Regions from separate parts of the Micromonospora sp. NPDC047762 genome, predicted to be linked through region 1. Evidence: predicted binding sites of a transcription regulator. Region 1 holds the regulator's gene; the other holds the start of a gene.
What was found. Region 1 encodes HspR, which represses chaperone genes until heat shock. Its sites were predicted from a motif close to TTGAGTNNNNNNNACTCAA; they were not measured.
Positions count from the first base shown of each region.

Region 1 (7,817 bases):
ACGGCGTACGACACCGACATCGAGGGCCGGGGCGACGTCGGCGGTCACTACGCGGCCCACCAGGCCCCCGAGGTGCTGGTCACCGACATCCGCGAGTTCTTCGCCAGCCTCCGCTGACCGCCAGCGCTTGATCGACTCGGGTTCCTTGAAGTCGGGGTGTCCGGACCACCAGGACACCGCGACTTCAGGAAAGCCGAGTCGATCACGCCCGATGAGCTGCGCAGGGCCTGGTCTGACGACCGGTGGCCGTCCAAGATCTGCGGATTGTTCATCAAGCGGTAGCCTTGGCTGGTGCGAGTACGTGTCGAGCAGACCGCCCTACCCGGGATCGGGGTACGTCACGATCTGGTGACGGAGTCCGGACGCCGCCTGGGCGTCGTCTCCCATCGCAATGGCCGGCGTGATCTCGTTCTCTACGATCCCGACGACCCCGATGCCTGCCAGGCGGACATTCCGCTCACGGACGACGAGGCTGAGGCTCTGGCCGACATCCTCGGCGCGTCGCTGATGCTCGGTCAACTCTCCGGGCTCCGCGAGCAGGCCGCCGGTCTGCTCACCGAGCAGATCGCCATCACGGCCGGCTCTCCGTACGTCAACCGGAAGCTCGGCGACACCAAGGCGCGTACCCGCACCAGCGCCTCCATCGTGGCGGTGCTGCGCGAAGGCGAAGTGATCGTCTCGCCACTCCCCTCCTTCCGCTTCGCAGCCGGCGACGTGGTGGTCGTCGTCGGGACCCGCAGAGGTCTCGACGGTGTGTCCGCCATCCTCGCCGACAGTGACCCGGACGGCTGAGGCGGATGCACGATTTCACCACGCTGCTCATCGAAGTCGGTGCGCTGCTGTTGCTGCTTGGCCTCCTCGGCCGGCTGAGCCGGCGCTTCGGCCTCTCGCCCATTCCCCTCTACCTGCTCGCCGGGCTCGCGTTCGGGCACGGCGGGCTACTTCCGCTCGCCGCCAGCGAGGAGTTCTTCGCGGTCGGCGCCGAGATCGGCGTCATCCTGCTGCTGGTGATGCTCGGCCTGGAGTACTCGGCCAACGAACTGGTCGGCAACCTCCGCTCGGCAGCCCCGGCCGGGCTGATCGACGGCGTGTTCAACGCGCTGCCCGGCGCGGCCTTCGCCCTGCTGCTCGGCTGGGACTGGGTCGCCGCCCTGGTGCTCGGCGGCATCACCTGGGTCTCCTCCTCCGGGGTGATCGCCAAGGTCCTCGCCGACCTGGGCCGGCTCGGTAACCGGGAAACCCCGGTGATCCTCTCGGTGCTTGTCATCGAGGACCTGGCGATGGCGCTCTACCTGCCGCTCGTCACCGCCGTACTGGCCGGCACCGGCCTGCTCGGCGGCGGGATCGCGCTCACCGTCGCGGTGGGCACTGTGCTGATCGTGCTGGTGGTCGCCATCCGGTACGGCCACCTGATCTCGTCCGCCCTGTCGGCGAAGGACCCCGAGGCGCTGCTGCTCGGCGTACTCGGTCTGACGTTGCTGATCGCTGGCATCGCCGCGTCGCTCCAGGTGTCGGCGGCGGTCGGCGCGTTCCTCGTCGGCATCGCGCTCTCCGGCCCGGTGGCGCACCACGCCACCGAGTTGCTCTCGCCCCTGCGGGACCTGTTCGCCGCGGTGTTCTTCGTCTTCTTCGGCCTGACCACCGACCCGCAGGACATTCCGCCGGTGCTGCTGCCGGCGCTCGCGCTGGCCGTGATCACCATGGCGACGAAGACGGCCACCGGTTACCTCGCCGCCCGTCGGGTCGGCATCGCCGAACCCGGCCGATGGCGGACCGGTCTGGCACTCGTACCCCGAGGCGAGTTCTCCATCGTCATCGCCGGTCTCGCGGTGGCCGCCGGGAGCGTCGAGCCGCGGTTGGCAGCGCTGGCCGCGACGTACGTCCTGATCACCGTGGTGACCGGGCCGATCCTGGCCCGGCTGCCGGACTTCCCGTGGTTCAAGCGGTGGCTGCGCAACCGCGCGGCGGCGCAGCGGCGGGGGCAGGCCCCGGTCATCGACTCACTGCACTGAGGTCCACCTGAACGCCGCGGCCGCGTGGGTCGCACCCTCGCGAAGGTAGAAGCGGTGCGCCTCGGTCCGGGCGAGGCCGGACTCCAGGAAGACGTAGTCGGCACCGTGTTCGTGCGCCCATGCCCTGGCCGCCGTCAGGAGGCTGGAGCCGACACCCCGGGAGCGCCACTCAGGGTGCACAGCGAGGTCCTCGATCGAAGCCCGACGGCCGAAGCGCACCGAGAGGATGTCCACGTAGACGCTGGCCACACCGACCACCTGACCTTCACCCGATCGCGCCGCGAAGAGTGCGACGTCTTCGTGGGCGAGCAATTGCGCGGTCCGCTCGACGGCACGATCCCGGTCCCAATCCCCGGGACGGCCACCGGGAGGGGCGAAAAGCCACTCCAGCCCCGTGACGAACTCGGCCTCGGCGCCTCGCTGTAACTGTCGTACGTGGATGGTCATGGGGACATCATCGGCTGCGTCATCGATGCAACCGACCCGCCCATGCCAACGGTTGCGGAATTGCTCCTCGCGGGTACTACCGCAGCACCCGACGGCGGGTTACCGTTTCGCCCCAGCAGCCAGGGTCCGCAGGCAGCGTTGCCAAACGCGGGCGAGAGCGGAAGGTCAGCCGGTGAGCGTGCAGGAGTCGACGTTCCACGGCTTTGCCAACCCCGTCGATCCGACTCCGGCGGAGTTGCGAGCTTGGGCGTACAAGCCCGATTCAGTGCCGTTGGCGTCGATGCCACCGGACTGGGACCTGCTGGTCTCCGGCGACCGGCTGGTGTTGACACTCTTCGAGTTAGCGATGGATTCAACCTGCCCGGCCCGACGGTTCGCGCTGCACTGCCTCTACATCTACGCGGCCGACGGCATCCGGACGAACTTCCGCGCCCATCCCAAGCGCCGCTTCCGCAAGCTCGTCGAACAGGCCGAGCGTGACGGCGACGAGCTGATGAAGGTCTGGGCGCACAACGGCCGGGTGCTGTTGGCCAGACCGGACCTCTTCGTCTACCGAGACTGGTGCGAGGGCGGCCTGGTCCGCGAGAACCGCCGCCTCGGCTGAACTACCGGATTCGCGCCGTTTCTTTCGCCGATCTTGCACTTTCTGTTCCGACCTATTGCGCGAAGCTAGACATTCCGTCATCCCAAACTGCAAGATCGCGGAATTGCGCGGGGGGCGCGGGGGCGCGGGGGGCGGGGCGTGGTGTGTGGCGTGCGTGCGGGCCGGGACCCCCCGTGGGTCCCGGCCCGCACGTCGGTTACCGGTCAGTCCTGCTTGCGGTCCGTTTCGGCTTGGCCCCGTTCGCCGGTGTGGTCGCCGTTTTCGGCGAACCGGCCCGCGATGATCCGGTCCCGGTAGGTCCCCTCGGTCACCTTGTCGAACTTCTTGCGGACGGTTTCGGCCAGGTTCTCCAACCGGTCCTCGGTCTGCTGGGCCACCTTCTTCGCCTGTTCCGCCATCGCTCCCCCTCGCCATGCCGGTAGGTCCAGATTAAGCCGATTGGACCCTTATCGACAGGCTAACCGAAGCGGCCCGGACCGCGCCGGGAATCCGGCGCGGTCCGGGCCGAGAAGACAGATCCGGGGTGAGCGGCAGCTCAGCGATCGGGTGTACGGCGGGGGCGCCACACCACCAGGGCGGTGGACGTGCGGTTCGTCGGCACCAGATCCCGGCCCGGGAAGCGGGCCAGCGACTCCAGCTCCGCCACCCGGCGGTACGCGGCGTCCAGCTCAGCCTCCAGCCGGGCCACCCGCTGCTGCGCCTGCTCCAGCAGCCGCTCCAGCCCGATGATCCGCTTGACGCCGGCCAGGTTGATCCCGTCGTCCTGACTGAGCCGCTGCACCTCGCGCAACAGCACGACGTCGCGGACGCTGTAGCGACGCCCGCCACCAGCAGCTCGGCCGGGCTGCACGAGCCCCAGTCGGTCGTACTGGCGCAGGGTCTGCGGATGCATCCCCGCCATCCGAGCCGCCACCGAGATCATCAACACCTTGGCCTCGTAGGCAGGGTCGCCCGAACCGAGGAACTCGCCCGACATCCCGCTCACCTCCGCGTCCGTTCCACCGGACTAACTGACTCGACGCACCCGCGCGTCGAGATGTTCCCGGGCCGCCGGCGGGGTCTGCTCGGCGAACGACTCCAGCGCCGTGCGCGCCTCGTCGGACAACCGGGCCGGCACCACCACATCCAGCGTTACCAGCAGGTCACCGGCCTGCCCGTCGCGGCGGACCACACCCTTGCCCCGGGCCCGCAGCACCCGACCGCTCGGCGTCCCCGGCGGCACCCGCAGGGTCACCGCCCCGTCGAGCGTGGGCACCCGCAGGTCCGTGCCGAGCACGGCCTCCGCGAAGGTGACCGGCACGGTCAGCGTCAGGTCGTCCCCGGTACGCCCGAACAGCTCGTCCGGCCGAACCTTGACCTGTACGAAGAGGTCACCCGCCGGGCCACCGCGCTCGCCCGGCTCACCGCGCCCGGCCAGCCGGATGCGTTGACCGTCGGCCACACCGGCGGGGAAGCGCACGTTCATGGTGCGGGTCTTTGTGACACCGCCGCTGCCGTGGCACTCCGGGCACTTCTCCTCGACCACCGTGCCGACGCCCTGGCAGTTGCGGCACGGCTCGGAGAAGCTGAACGACCCCTGGTCGCGGGTGGTCACGCCGGCACCATGACAGACCGGGCAGGTACGCGGCTGGGTGCCGGGTTTCGCCCCGTTGCCGTGGCAGGTGTCGCAGACTCCCGGCGCGCGCAACGTCAGGGGCAGCGTCACCCCGCGCACGGCGTCGCCGAAGTCCAGCGCCACCTCGGTCTCCACGTTTCGACCACGGGCCGGACCGCGTGGCGCGGCCTGCCCACCGGCCTGACCTCCGCTGAAGATCGAGCTGAACAGGTCCTGGAAGCCGGCGCCACCGAAGCGACGATCGCCGCCGCCTCCGCCGCCACCGAACATGTCGGAGACGTCGAACGGCATGCCGCCCGGCTGACCCCCACCCCTGGCGTTGCGCCGGAACGCGCCCGAGCCGAAGAGGGAACGCATCTCGTCGTACTCGCGACGGCGGCCGCTGTCCGACAGCACGTTGTACGCCTCGGACGCGGCCTTGAATCGCTCCTCGGCCTTCGGGTCGCCCGGGTTGTGGTCCGGGTGCGACTCCCGGGCCACCTTGCGGTAGGCCTTCTTGATGTCATCCGCGGAGGCGGCCTTGTCCACGCCGAGCACGGCGTAGAAGTCCTTCTCGATCCAGTCTTTCGAACTCACCGGTCCACCTCCTTCCGACCCTGGTGGCCCGGCCGTCCCGCCCACCGCTGGGCGGTGGGCGGGACGGCCTGCTCACTGTCTGGCACTATTCCGGATCCGCGACCGCGACCAGCGCGGGGCGCAGCAGCCGCTCACCGAGCTGGTAGCCGCGTCGCATGACCTGTACGCAGGTCGGCTCGCTGACGTCGGCCGACGTCTGGTGCGCGACCGCCTCGTGCCGGGTCGGATCGAACGGGTCGCCCTGCTCGCCGAAGGCGTTCAGACCGAACTTGCCCAGCGCGGTGGTGAGCTGTTCCGCCACCGTGCCGAACGGCCCGACCAGGTCGCCGTGTTCCCGGGCCCGGTCCAGGTCGTCCAGGATCGGCAGCAGCGCGGCCAGCACCGAGCCGGTCGCCTGCTCCTGCACGAGGCTGCGGTCCCGGTCGACCCGCTTGCGGTAGTTGGCGTACTCCGCCGACACCCGCTGGAGATCCCTGGTCCGCTCGTCCAGCTCGGCCCGTAGTGCCTCCAGCTCGGCGCCGAGCGAGGTGCCCGCGCGGCCACCGTCCACCGGCTGCGCCGGGGCGTCCACCACCGCCGGACCGGACGGCTCCGGCCCGTCGGTGGAGTTGACCTCGACCTCGATCTCATCGACCACGACCTCGGCGTCCTCGACCAGACCCTCGGCCGGCACACCGGTCTCCGCGTCCGCGGCGGTCCCCTCCGGCTCGGCGGTGTCGACGAGCTTACGGTTGTTGCGGATGACGACCCGCTCCCCGTCGCCGGTCGGCTCCGTGGTCGCGGAGCCACCCGGCGTCGACCCGGTGTCGCCCGGGTCGGCGGCTCGTGGCTTCTGCGTCATGCGGCTACCTCATCCCCTTCGCGGTGGAAACGTGTCGGAGGCCGACGGTCACTTCTTGCCGTCCTCGTCCACGATTTCCGCGTCGACCACGTCGTCGGCACCGCCGGCCTGCGGGCCGGTCGCACCCGTCGCGCCGGTCGCGCCCGGGCCAGGCTCGCCACCCGGCTGCTGACCCTGCTCGGCCTGAGCCGAGTAGAGCAGCGAACCGGCTTGCTGGGAGACCTGAGCCAGCTTCTCGTGCGCCGACTTGATCTTCTCGATGTCCTGACCGCCGAGGGCGCCACGCAGCTCGCCGAGCGCCTCGTTGAGCTGCTCGCGGTTCTCAGCGGGCAGCTTGTCGCCGCTCTCGGCGAGGAACTTCTCGGTCTGCCACTGGAGCGCCTCGGCCACGTTGCGGGTCTCGGCGTCGTCGCGGCGACGCTTGTCCTCCTCCGCGTGCTCCTCGGCGTCCCGGCGCATCCGCTCGATGTCGTCCTTCGGCAGCGAGGAGCCGCCGGTGATCGTCATCTTCTGTTCCTTGCCGGTGCCCAGGTCCTTGGCGTGCACGTTGACGATGCCGTTGGCGTCGATGTCGAACGCGACCTCGATCTGCGGCACGCCGCGCGGCGCCGGCGGAAGGCCGGTCAGCTCGAAGGTGCCGAGCTTCTTGTTGTACGCCGCGATCTCCCGCTCACCCTGGAACACCTGGATCAGCACCGACGGCTGGTTGTCGTCGGCCGTGGTGAAGACCTCGGAACGCTTGGTCGGGATGGTGGTGTTGCGCTCGATCAGCTTGGTGAAGATGCCGCCCTTGGTCTCGATGCCCAGGCTCAGCGGGGTCACGTCGAGCAGCAGGACGTCCTTGACCTCACCCTTGAGCACGCCGGCCTGGAGGGCGGCCCCCACGGCGACCACCTCGTCCGGGTTGACGCCCTTGTTGGGGTCACGGCCGGTGAGCTGCTTGACCAGGTCGGTCACAGCGGGCATCCGGGTCGAACCACCGACCAGGATGACGTGCTCGACGTCGGAGATCTTGATCCCGGCGTCCTTCACGGCCTGCTCGAACGGGCCCTTGCAGCGGTCCAGCAGGTCCTGCGTCATCCGCTGGAACTCGGCACGGCTCAGCGTCACGTCGAGGTGCAGCGGGCCGGCCGCGCCGGCGGTGATGTACGGCAGGTTGATGTTGGTGGTGGTGGCGGCGGACAGCTCGATCTTGGCCTTCTCGGCCGCCTCGCGGAGCCGCTGGAGGGCCATCTTGTCCTGCGAGAGGTCGATGCCGTGCTCACCACGGAACGTCTTGACCAGGTGGTCGATGATCCGCTGGTCCCAGTCGTCGCCACCGAGCTGGTTGTCACCGCTCGTCGACTTGACCTCGACGACGCCCTCGGCCAGCTCCAGCAGCGACACGTCGAAGGTGCCGCCACCGAGGTCGAAGACCAGGACGGTCTGCTCCTTGGAGCCCTTGTCCAGCCCGTACGCCAGGGCGGCGGCCGTCGGCTCGTTGACGATCCGCAGCACGTTGAAGCCGGCGATCTCACCGGCCTCCTTCGTCGCCTGGCGCTGGCTGTCGTTGAAGTAGGCCGGAACGGTGATCACCGCGTCGGTGATCTGCTCGCCCAGGTACGCCTCGGCGTCCCGCTTGAGCTTCATCAGCGTCCGGGCCGAGATCTCCTGCGGGGTGTACTTCTTGCCGTCGATGTCGACGGACCAGTTCGTGCCGACCTCGCGCTTGACCGACCGGAT
Region 1 covers NZ_JBIDCQ010000001.1:797,399-805,215, forward strand. The annotation lists gene ACGF3C_RS03915 (epoxide hydrolase family protein) at 1-117, shown strand, start outside; gene ACGF3C_RS03920 (cation:proton antiporter regulatory subunit) at 292-792, shown strand; gene ACGF3C_RS03925 (cation:proton antiporter) at 798-2,012, shown strand; gene ACGF3C_RS03930 (GNAT family N-acetyltransferase) at 2,001-2,459, opposite strand; gene ACGF3C_RS03935 (hypothetical protein) at 2,632-3,063, shown strand; gene ACGF3C_RS03940 (hypothetical protein) at 3,267-3,461, opposite strand; gene ACGF3C_RS03945 (heat shock protein transcriptional repressor HspR) at 3,599-4,039, opposite strand; gene dnaJ (molecular chaperone DnaJ) at 4,070-5,254, opposite strand; gene grpE (nucleotide exchange factor GrpE) at 5,340-6,095, opposite strand; gene dnaK (molecular chaperone DnaK) at 6,144-7,817, opposite strand, start outside.

Region 2 (7,817 bases), on a different contig from region 1:
CCGGCATGTCTGCGCCGTTCCCCAGCGGGTACCGATCATGCGGGTTCGCACCGAACGAGAGGACTCGGGTGGATGCGCGTACGGCACGGTTTGCGGGACCTGCTGCGAGGGTTGCGCCCCATTGAGCCGACACCGGGCGAGAAACGACCGACGGCGGCCGATTCGGAGCTGCTGCTGCGGGTGCTGTGTCACGAGTTTCGGACGCCGATCAGCACCCTGACCTCGCTGACCCGCGCGTTGGCCGACGAGCGTCGTGAGCTGACCGGGGACGATCGGCGGGCACTCAGTGCGCTGGCCCGCGACCAGGCCGCCCACCTGCAGAGCCTGCTGCGAGACGCGACCGCCGGCACCGGTGTGCTGACGCCGACTCCGCAGCCGGATCCGGCCGTCGCGCTGGCGGGCATCCTGCGGGAGGCCGCGGCGCTGGTGCCGCTCGCCCGTCGGCGGGCGCGAGCCACCCGGGAGGCGGCCTCCTGCCCGGTGCCGGCCGGACGAACCCGACAGGTACTTGTCAACCTGGTGCAGAACGCGTTGCGGCACGGGCCGCCGGACGGGCAGGTCGGGCTCTACGCCACGGTGGGCGGCACCAGCCTGAGCATCCTCGTCACCGACGAGGGGCGGGTCGACGATGCGCTGCTGGTCGCGCTGCGGCGTCCGGCGCCGGCCGTCGGGATGTCCGGTCTGGGCCTGTGGATCGCGCGGCAGCTCGTCGCCACGGACGGGGGAGCGTTGCGGGCGCATCGGCTACGGCCGCGTGGAGTGGCGTTGGAGGTGCTGCTGCCGATGGCCCGCCCGGTGCGCTGACCCGGCCGGGACACCGGTTGGCCCGCTCGGGTCATCGGGGCGGGAACGGCCTCGCTACCTGTTTCCGGTACCGAGGAGGTTGGATGTTCAGCCACGTCAAGGATCTGCAGTTCGAAGCCAAGCCGGACGGCCCGGATGCGGCGTTCGCCCGCCGGTTGCAGGAGGTGCTGGGCGGCAAGTGGGGCGAGATGACGGTCGCCAACCAGTATCTCTTCCAGGGTTGGAACTGCCGACTGCCCGGCAAGTACAAGGACCTGCTGCTCGACGTCGGCACGGAGGAGATGGGCCACGTCGAGATGATCGTCACGATGATCACCCGGCTGTTGGACAACGCGCCGCTGTCGATGTCGGAGGGCATCGCGGACAACCCCGGGGGCGCAGCGACCTTCGCCGCGTCGAATCCGGCGCACTTCATCCACAGCGGTGCTGGCGCGTTGCCCGCCGACTCCAACGGGGTGCCCTGGAACGGCTCGTTCGTCACCGCCAGCGGTAACCTGCTGGCCGATTTCCAGCTCAACGTCACCGCCGAGGCACAGGGTCGGCTCCAGGTCGCCCGGTTGTTCCACATGACCGACGACCCGGGCGTCAAGCAGATGCTGCGCTTCCTGCTGGCCCGCGACACGATGCACCAGAACATGTGGCTGGCGGCGATCGAGCAGCTCAAGGAGGACGGCCTGGAGGAGATGCCGGTGCCGGAGGCGTTTCCGGACTCGGGCGAGTTCACCGAGGAGTACGGCTACACCTACCTGGGTTTCTCCTCGGGCACCGACGCCGCCCAGGGGCGCTGGGCGTCCGGGCCCTCGCCGGACGGCAAGGGCGAGTTCCGGTACGACGACAACCCGCGGGCGAACGCGCCGGAACCGGTGCTGGCCCCGGGTGACCCTCGTCTGTACGGCACCAACCCGGGAGTGGCCGGCTCGGTGGTGAACACGGTGAAGAGCAAGCTCACCTGAGGTGCCCGTCGGGTCGCCCACCGGTCCCCGGTGACCCGACGGACCGGGCGCGAAAGTGGCCTGGGTCACAGGCCGGAACAAGGGGAACGCTTTGTTACTTGAGTGAGACACGCTCAACTAACGCGAGGTGTTCGATGGCAACTCTTCCGGTACTGCCCCTGACCGACGCCGTGCTGCTGCCCGGCATGGTCATCCCGGTGACCCTCGACCCCACCACCCAGGCCGCTATCGACGCGGCGCGGGCGACCGGCGACCGCAAGCTGCTGGCCGTGCCGCGCATCGACGGCGAGTACGGCCCGGTGGGCGTGGTCGCCACCATCGAGAAGGTCGGCCGCCTGCCCGAGGGCGAGCCCGCCGCCGTCATCCGTGGCCTGTCCCGGGCCCGGATCGGCTCCGGCGTGCCCGGCCCCGGCGCCGCCCTCTGGGTCGAGGCGACCGAACTCGACGAACCCGCCCACGCCGGTCGGGCCCGCGAACTCGCCCGTGAGTACCGCGCCCTGGTGACCTCCGTGCTTCAGCAGCGGGGCGCCTGGCAGGTCATCGACGCGGTGGAGCGGATGACCGACCTATCCGAGCTGGCCGACTCGGCCGGTTACGCGCCCTGGCTGACCCTCGAACAGAAGACCGAGCTGCTCGCCGCGCCGGACGTCACCGCCCGGCTGGAGCTGCTGGTCGGCTGGGTGAAGGACTACCTGGCCGAGCAGGAGGTCACCGAGCAGATCAACAGTGACGTCCGCGAAGGGCTGGAGAAGTCCCAGCGCGAGTTCCTGCTGCGCCAGCAGCTCGCCGCGATCCGCAAGGAGCTGGGCGAGGACGAGCCGGACGGCTCCGCCGACTACCGGTCCCGCGTCGAGTCCGCCGAGCTGCCGGAGAAGGTCCGCGAGGCGGCCATGCGCGAGGTCGGCAAGCTGGAGCGGGCGAGCGACGCCTCCCCGGAGGCCGGCTGGATCCGTACCTGGCTGGACACCGTGCTCGAGATGCCCTGGGGCACGCGTACCGACGACAACACCGACCTGACCGCGGCGCGCGCGGTGCTCGACGCGGACCACGCCGGCCTGGCCGACGTCAAGGACCGCATCCTGGAGTACCTGGCCGTGCGCAACCGGCGCGCCGAGCGCAACCTCGGTGTGGTGGGCGGTCGCGGCTCCGGCGCGGTGCTCGCCCTCGCCGGTCCTCCCGGAGTGGGTAAGACCAGCCTCGGCGAGTCCGTGGCGCGGGCGCTCGGGCGCAACTTCGTCCGGGTCTCGCTCGGTGGCGTCCGCGACGAGGCGGAGATCCGCGGGCACCGGCGCACCTACGTGGGGGCGCTGCCCGGTCGGATCGTCCGCGCGCTGCGCGAGGCCGGTTCGATGAACCCCGTCGTGCTCCTCGACGAGGTGGACAAGCTGGCCGCCGGCTACGCCGGTGACCCGGCCGCCGCCCTGCTGGAGGTGCTCGACCCGGCCCAGAACCACACCTTCCGGGACCACTACCTGGAGGTCGACCTCGACCTGTCCGACGTGCTCTTCCTGGCCACCGCCAACGTGGTGGAGTCCATCCCCGGCCCCCTGCTGGACCGGATGGAGCTGGTCACCCTGGACGGGTACACCGAGGACGAGAAGGTCTCCATCGCCCGTGACCACCTGCTGCCCCGGCAGCGGGAGCGGGCCGGGCTGACCGCCGACGAGGTGGAGATCGCTGACGAGGCGTTGGCGCTGATCGCGGGGGAGTACACCCGAGAGGCCGGGGTCCGGCAGCTCGAACGTGGCCTCGCCAAGATCCTGCGCAAGGTGGCGGTGACGCTGGCGACCGACCCGTCGCCGGTACGCGTCGACACCGACAACCTCACCCGCTACCTGGGGCGGCCGAAGTTCACCCCGGAGTCGGCCGAGCGCACCGCGGTGCCCGGCGTGGCAACCGGCCTCGCCGTCACCGGCGCCGGCGGGGACGTGCTCTTCATCGAGGCGACCAGCATGGAGGGCGAGCCGGGGCTGACCCTGACCGGCCAGCTCGGTGACGTGATGAAGGAGTCGGCGCAGATCGCGCTCTCCTACCTACGCTCCAACGGGCGGCGGTTCGGCATCGACCCGAACGCTCTCGCGGGACGCCGGATCCACGTCCACTTCCCGGCGGGCGCGGTGCCCAAGGACGGTCCGAGCGCCGGCATCACCATGGTCACGGCCCTGGCGTCGCTGGTCACCGGCCGCCCGGTCCGTCCCGAGTTCGGGATGACCGGTGAGGTGACGCTCTCCGGTCGGGTGCTGCCGATCGGTGGGGTGAAGCAGAAGCTGCTCGCCGCGCACCGGGCCGGCCTCACCGAGGTGATCATCCCGGCGCGCAACGAGCCCGACCTGGACGACCTGCCGACCGAGGTGCGTGAGGCGCTGACCGTGCACACCCTGGCCGACGTGGCCGACGTGCTCGCCCTGGCGCTGCGCCCGGCCGACGTGAAGACGCTTGACGGGCCGGCGCTCTTCGCGGTCTGACGCTCCGACGATCCGGGCCCCCGCCGTCTTGCGACGGCGGGGGCCCTTTCGGTACGCGGGGAGGTCTACTGTCTCGTCTGCACCGTCAACCACCTCTCCGCCGCGAGGCGGCCCCTGGAGGAACCCCCCGTGAACGTGGTGCTCTGGATCATTCAGTTCCTGCTCGCCGCCGTCTTCGCCGGCGCCGGGCTGGCCAAGCTGAGCCAGCCGAAGGAGAAGTTGCGCGACGTGATGCGGTGGGTGGACCCCGTTCCACCGTCACAGGTCAAGTCGCTCGGCGCGGTCGAGCTGCTGGCCGCCGTCGGGCTCGTGCTGCCCGCTGCCACCGGCATCGCCACAGTGCTCACCCCGCTCGCCGCCGTCGGGCTGGTCATCGTCATGATCGGCGGCCTCCTGGTGCACCTGCGCGCCGGAAAGCAGCAGACCACCCAGCAGGGGCGTCGCACCGAGATCCAGGGCGCGGTCACCTGCGCGGTGCTGCTCGTCCTCGCCGCCGTGGTGGCCTGGGGCCGTTTCGGCCCGTACGCCCTCTGATCCGCGTCGGCGAGCACGCGACAATGCACAGTAGAGTCTGCCCGCCGCTCGAGGTGGCACTCAACGGGGGAGAGGCATGGAACCGATCGTGAGCGCACCTGGTGCGGTACCGCCGGCAGCGCCACAACGGTCAGATCCACCGAGCCGACGGTTGGGACGGCGGGTGCTCTTCGCCGGCGGCGCGGGCGCCGCGGTGGCGACCACGGTGGCCACCCTCGCCGGTGCGGAACAGGCGGGATCGCCGCCCGTCACGACCGTGCGGGAGGCCCCGCTCAGCCTCCGGGACCCCCGGGTCGGCTGCCGGCTCGACGGCAGTGACGAGTCGGACAAGGTCACCACGGCGCTGAACCTGCTGCCGGCCGGTGGCGGGGAGATCTTCCAACCGGTGGGCGCGCTCGGTCTCGGATCGGAGGTTCGCTTTCCGACGAGTGTGACCTGGACCGGCGAGAACATCGGCGCGGCGATCATCCAGCCGGCCCCGGGCTACACCGGTCGTCTGGTCTCGAGCGGTAAGTACAACCAGATCTCCAACGTGCACTTCTACGGCATGCGGACCTCCAACGTGCTGTTGACCGTCCGTGGCCCCCGATCGACCTTCCATCACCTGCACTTCGGCAACTCGGGCAGCCACGCGATCGAGTTCCTCGGCAAGGACGCGGACACCAGCGCCCACGCCAACAAGATCACCGATATCAACATCGAGGACTGCCTCGGCGTCGGCATCCTCGTGAACAAGGTCGCGTACGACAACGAGTTCCTCAACGTCTGGGTCGGTGAGTGCCAGACCGGGATACGGCTGCTGGACAGCGCCTGCTTCTTCGACAACCTGCATGTCTGGGGTTGCCGGGGCAACGGAGTGGAACTGCGCGAACCCGCCCACCGGAACATCTTCCAGAACGTCTACCTGGAGTCGAACGGCACGAGTGGCACCGGCAGCGGCGCCGACCTTCGGCAGGTCTGGGGGACCCAGTTCATCGGCGGCCGGCTGTGGCGCAACGCCACCAACGGCATCGAGGTCTCCTCATCCGGACGTACCCGGATCATGGGGCTCGACATCCACGACAACGGCGCGAACGGGATCCTCGGCCGCGACGCCGACCTGTGCCAGGTGATCGGCAACCAGTTCTACGACGACGCGACGCCCCGCCGCCAGGACCGGCCGATCATGACCGTCGGCACCAGCAACAACTGGATCGTCACCAACAACGTGATGCGGGCGTACGACCACCGCTCCGGTGGCGCGTCGCTGGCCGGCGCCAACAACGTGGTCAACGGAAACATCGGCTAGCACCGGCGGGGCGGCGGGTGCCCATGTCCCTCCCGCCGCCTCGCCGGGCCGGGTCGTCGGCGCCCGTCGTACTCCGGCGGTCGCCGACCGCGTTCTCAGCGCTCGTCGCCGCCGCGGTCGCGGCGCACGGTGGCCTTGCGGCCCTTGATCGTGCTGGAGCGCAAGCCGGAGATGACCTCGTCGGCCACCCCCTGCGGCACCTCCACCAGTGAGAACCGGTCGGCGATCTCGATCGAGCCGATGTCCCGGCCGCGGATGCCGGTCTCCCCGGTGATCGCGCCGACCAGATCCTGTGGGCGCACCCCGGCGCGTCGACCCAGGCCGACGAAGACCTGGACGGTGTTGCCGCCGCCGGAGCGTGGCCGGCCCCCGCCGCGCCGGTCGCCGCCCCGGCCGCCGGCCTCCGGTCGGCCCTCGCGCGACCCACGGACCGGGGCCTGCGGGATCTCCTCCTCGTCGTCGGAGCCCGGCGACGTCACCTCGTGGGCCAGCTTCACGGCGGCGAGGGCGACCTCCATCAGGTCGAACTCGTCGGTCAGCGTCTCCACGATCACCCGGAACGGGTCGAGGTCGTCCTCCAGCAGGCTCTCCCGCAGGGCCGCCTGGGTCAGCTCCAGCCGCCGGGTACGCATGTCGGCCACGGTGGGGATCTTGTCGATGGTGATCCGCTGGCCGGTCACCCTCTCGATGGTCTTGAGCATCCGGTGCTCACGCGGCTCGGCGAGGGTGATCGCCACGCCCTCGCGGCCAGCCCGACCCACCCGACCGATCCGGTGCACGTACGACTCCGGGGCGGACGGCACGTCGTAGTTGACCACGTGGGTCAACTGCTCGACGTCCAGCCCACGCGCCGCCACGTCGGTGGCCACCAGCAGGTCCGCGGTGCCCGCCCGCAGCCGGCCCATGACCCGGTCGCGCTGCTCCTGGCTCATGCCACCGTGCAGCGCCTCGGAGCGGTAGCCCCGACCGTTCATCGTCTCGGTCAACCGGTCGACCTCTTCCCGGCTGCGGCAGAACACGATCGCCGCCGTCGGGGACTCCACGTCCAACACCCGGCCCAGCGCGGCGGGCTTGTGCGCCCGGGTCACGATGTACGCGCTCTGCCGCACCCGGGGCGCCTCACCCGCGACCGGCTGCTCCCGGCCGATCTCGATCCGCACCGGTTCGCGCAGGTGCTGGCGGGCCATCCCGTCGATGCGCGAGGGCATGGTGGCCGAGAAGAGCACCGTCTGACGCTGCGCCGGAGCGTGCTCCAGGATCGCCTCGATGTCCTCGGCGAAGCCCATGTCGAGCATCTCGTCGGCCTCGTCGAGCACCACCGTGGCCAACCCGCCGAGGCGCAGGGTGCCCCGGGCGATGTGGTCGAGGGCCCGCCCCGGGGTGGCCACCACCACGTCGACACCGCTGTCCAGTGCCCGCAACTGCCGCCCGATCGGCTGCCCACCGTAGATCGGCAGCACCCGCGCGCCCAGGTCCTTGCCGTAGCGGTGGAACGCCTCGGAGACCTGTACCGCCAGCTCCCGGGTCGGCACCAGCACCAGCGCCACCGGGTCGCCGCCCTGGCGGTGCGCCGTCATGAGGTTCAGCAGCGGCAGCGCGAACGCGGCCGTCTTGCCGGTGCCGGTGGCCGCCTGCCCCAGCAGGTCCCGGCCCTCCAGCAGCGGTGGGATAGCCTCTCGCTGGATGGGGGTCGGCTCCTCGTACCCGAGGGCGGCGAGCGCGCCGAGCAGTTCGGCGCGGAGCCCGAGCTCGGTGAAGGCGCTCACCTCGTCG
Region 2 covers NZ_JBIDCQ010000016.1:1,303-9,119, forward strand. The annotation lists gene ACGF3C_RS32525 (sensor histidine kinase) at 73-804, shown strand; gene ACGF3C_RS32530 (manganese catalase family protein) at 888-1,757, shown strand; gene lon (endopeptidase La) at 1,892-4,222, shown strand; gene ACGF3C_RS32540 (DoxX family protein) at 4,352-4,756, shown strand; gene ACGF3C_RS32545 (right-handed parallel beta-helix repeat-containing protein) at 4,908-6,044, shown strand; gene ACGF3C_RS32550 (DEAD/DEAH box helicase) at 6,140-7,817, opposite strand, start outside.
Region 2: the regulator HspR is predicted to act here: its motif matches at 1,856-1,874, upstream of lon (endopeptidase La).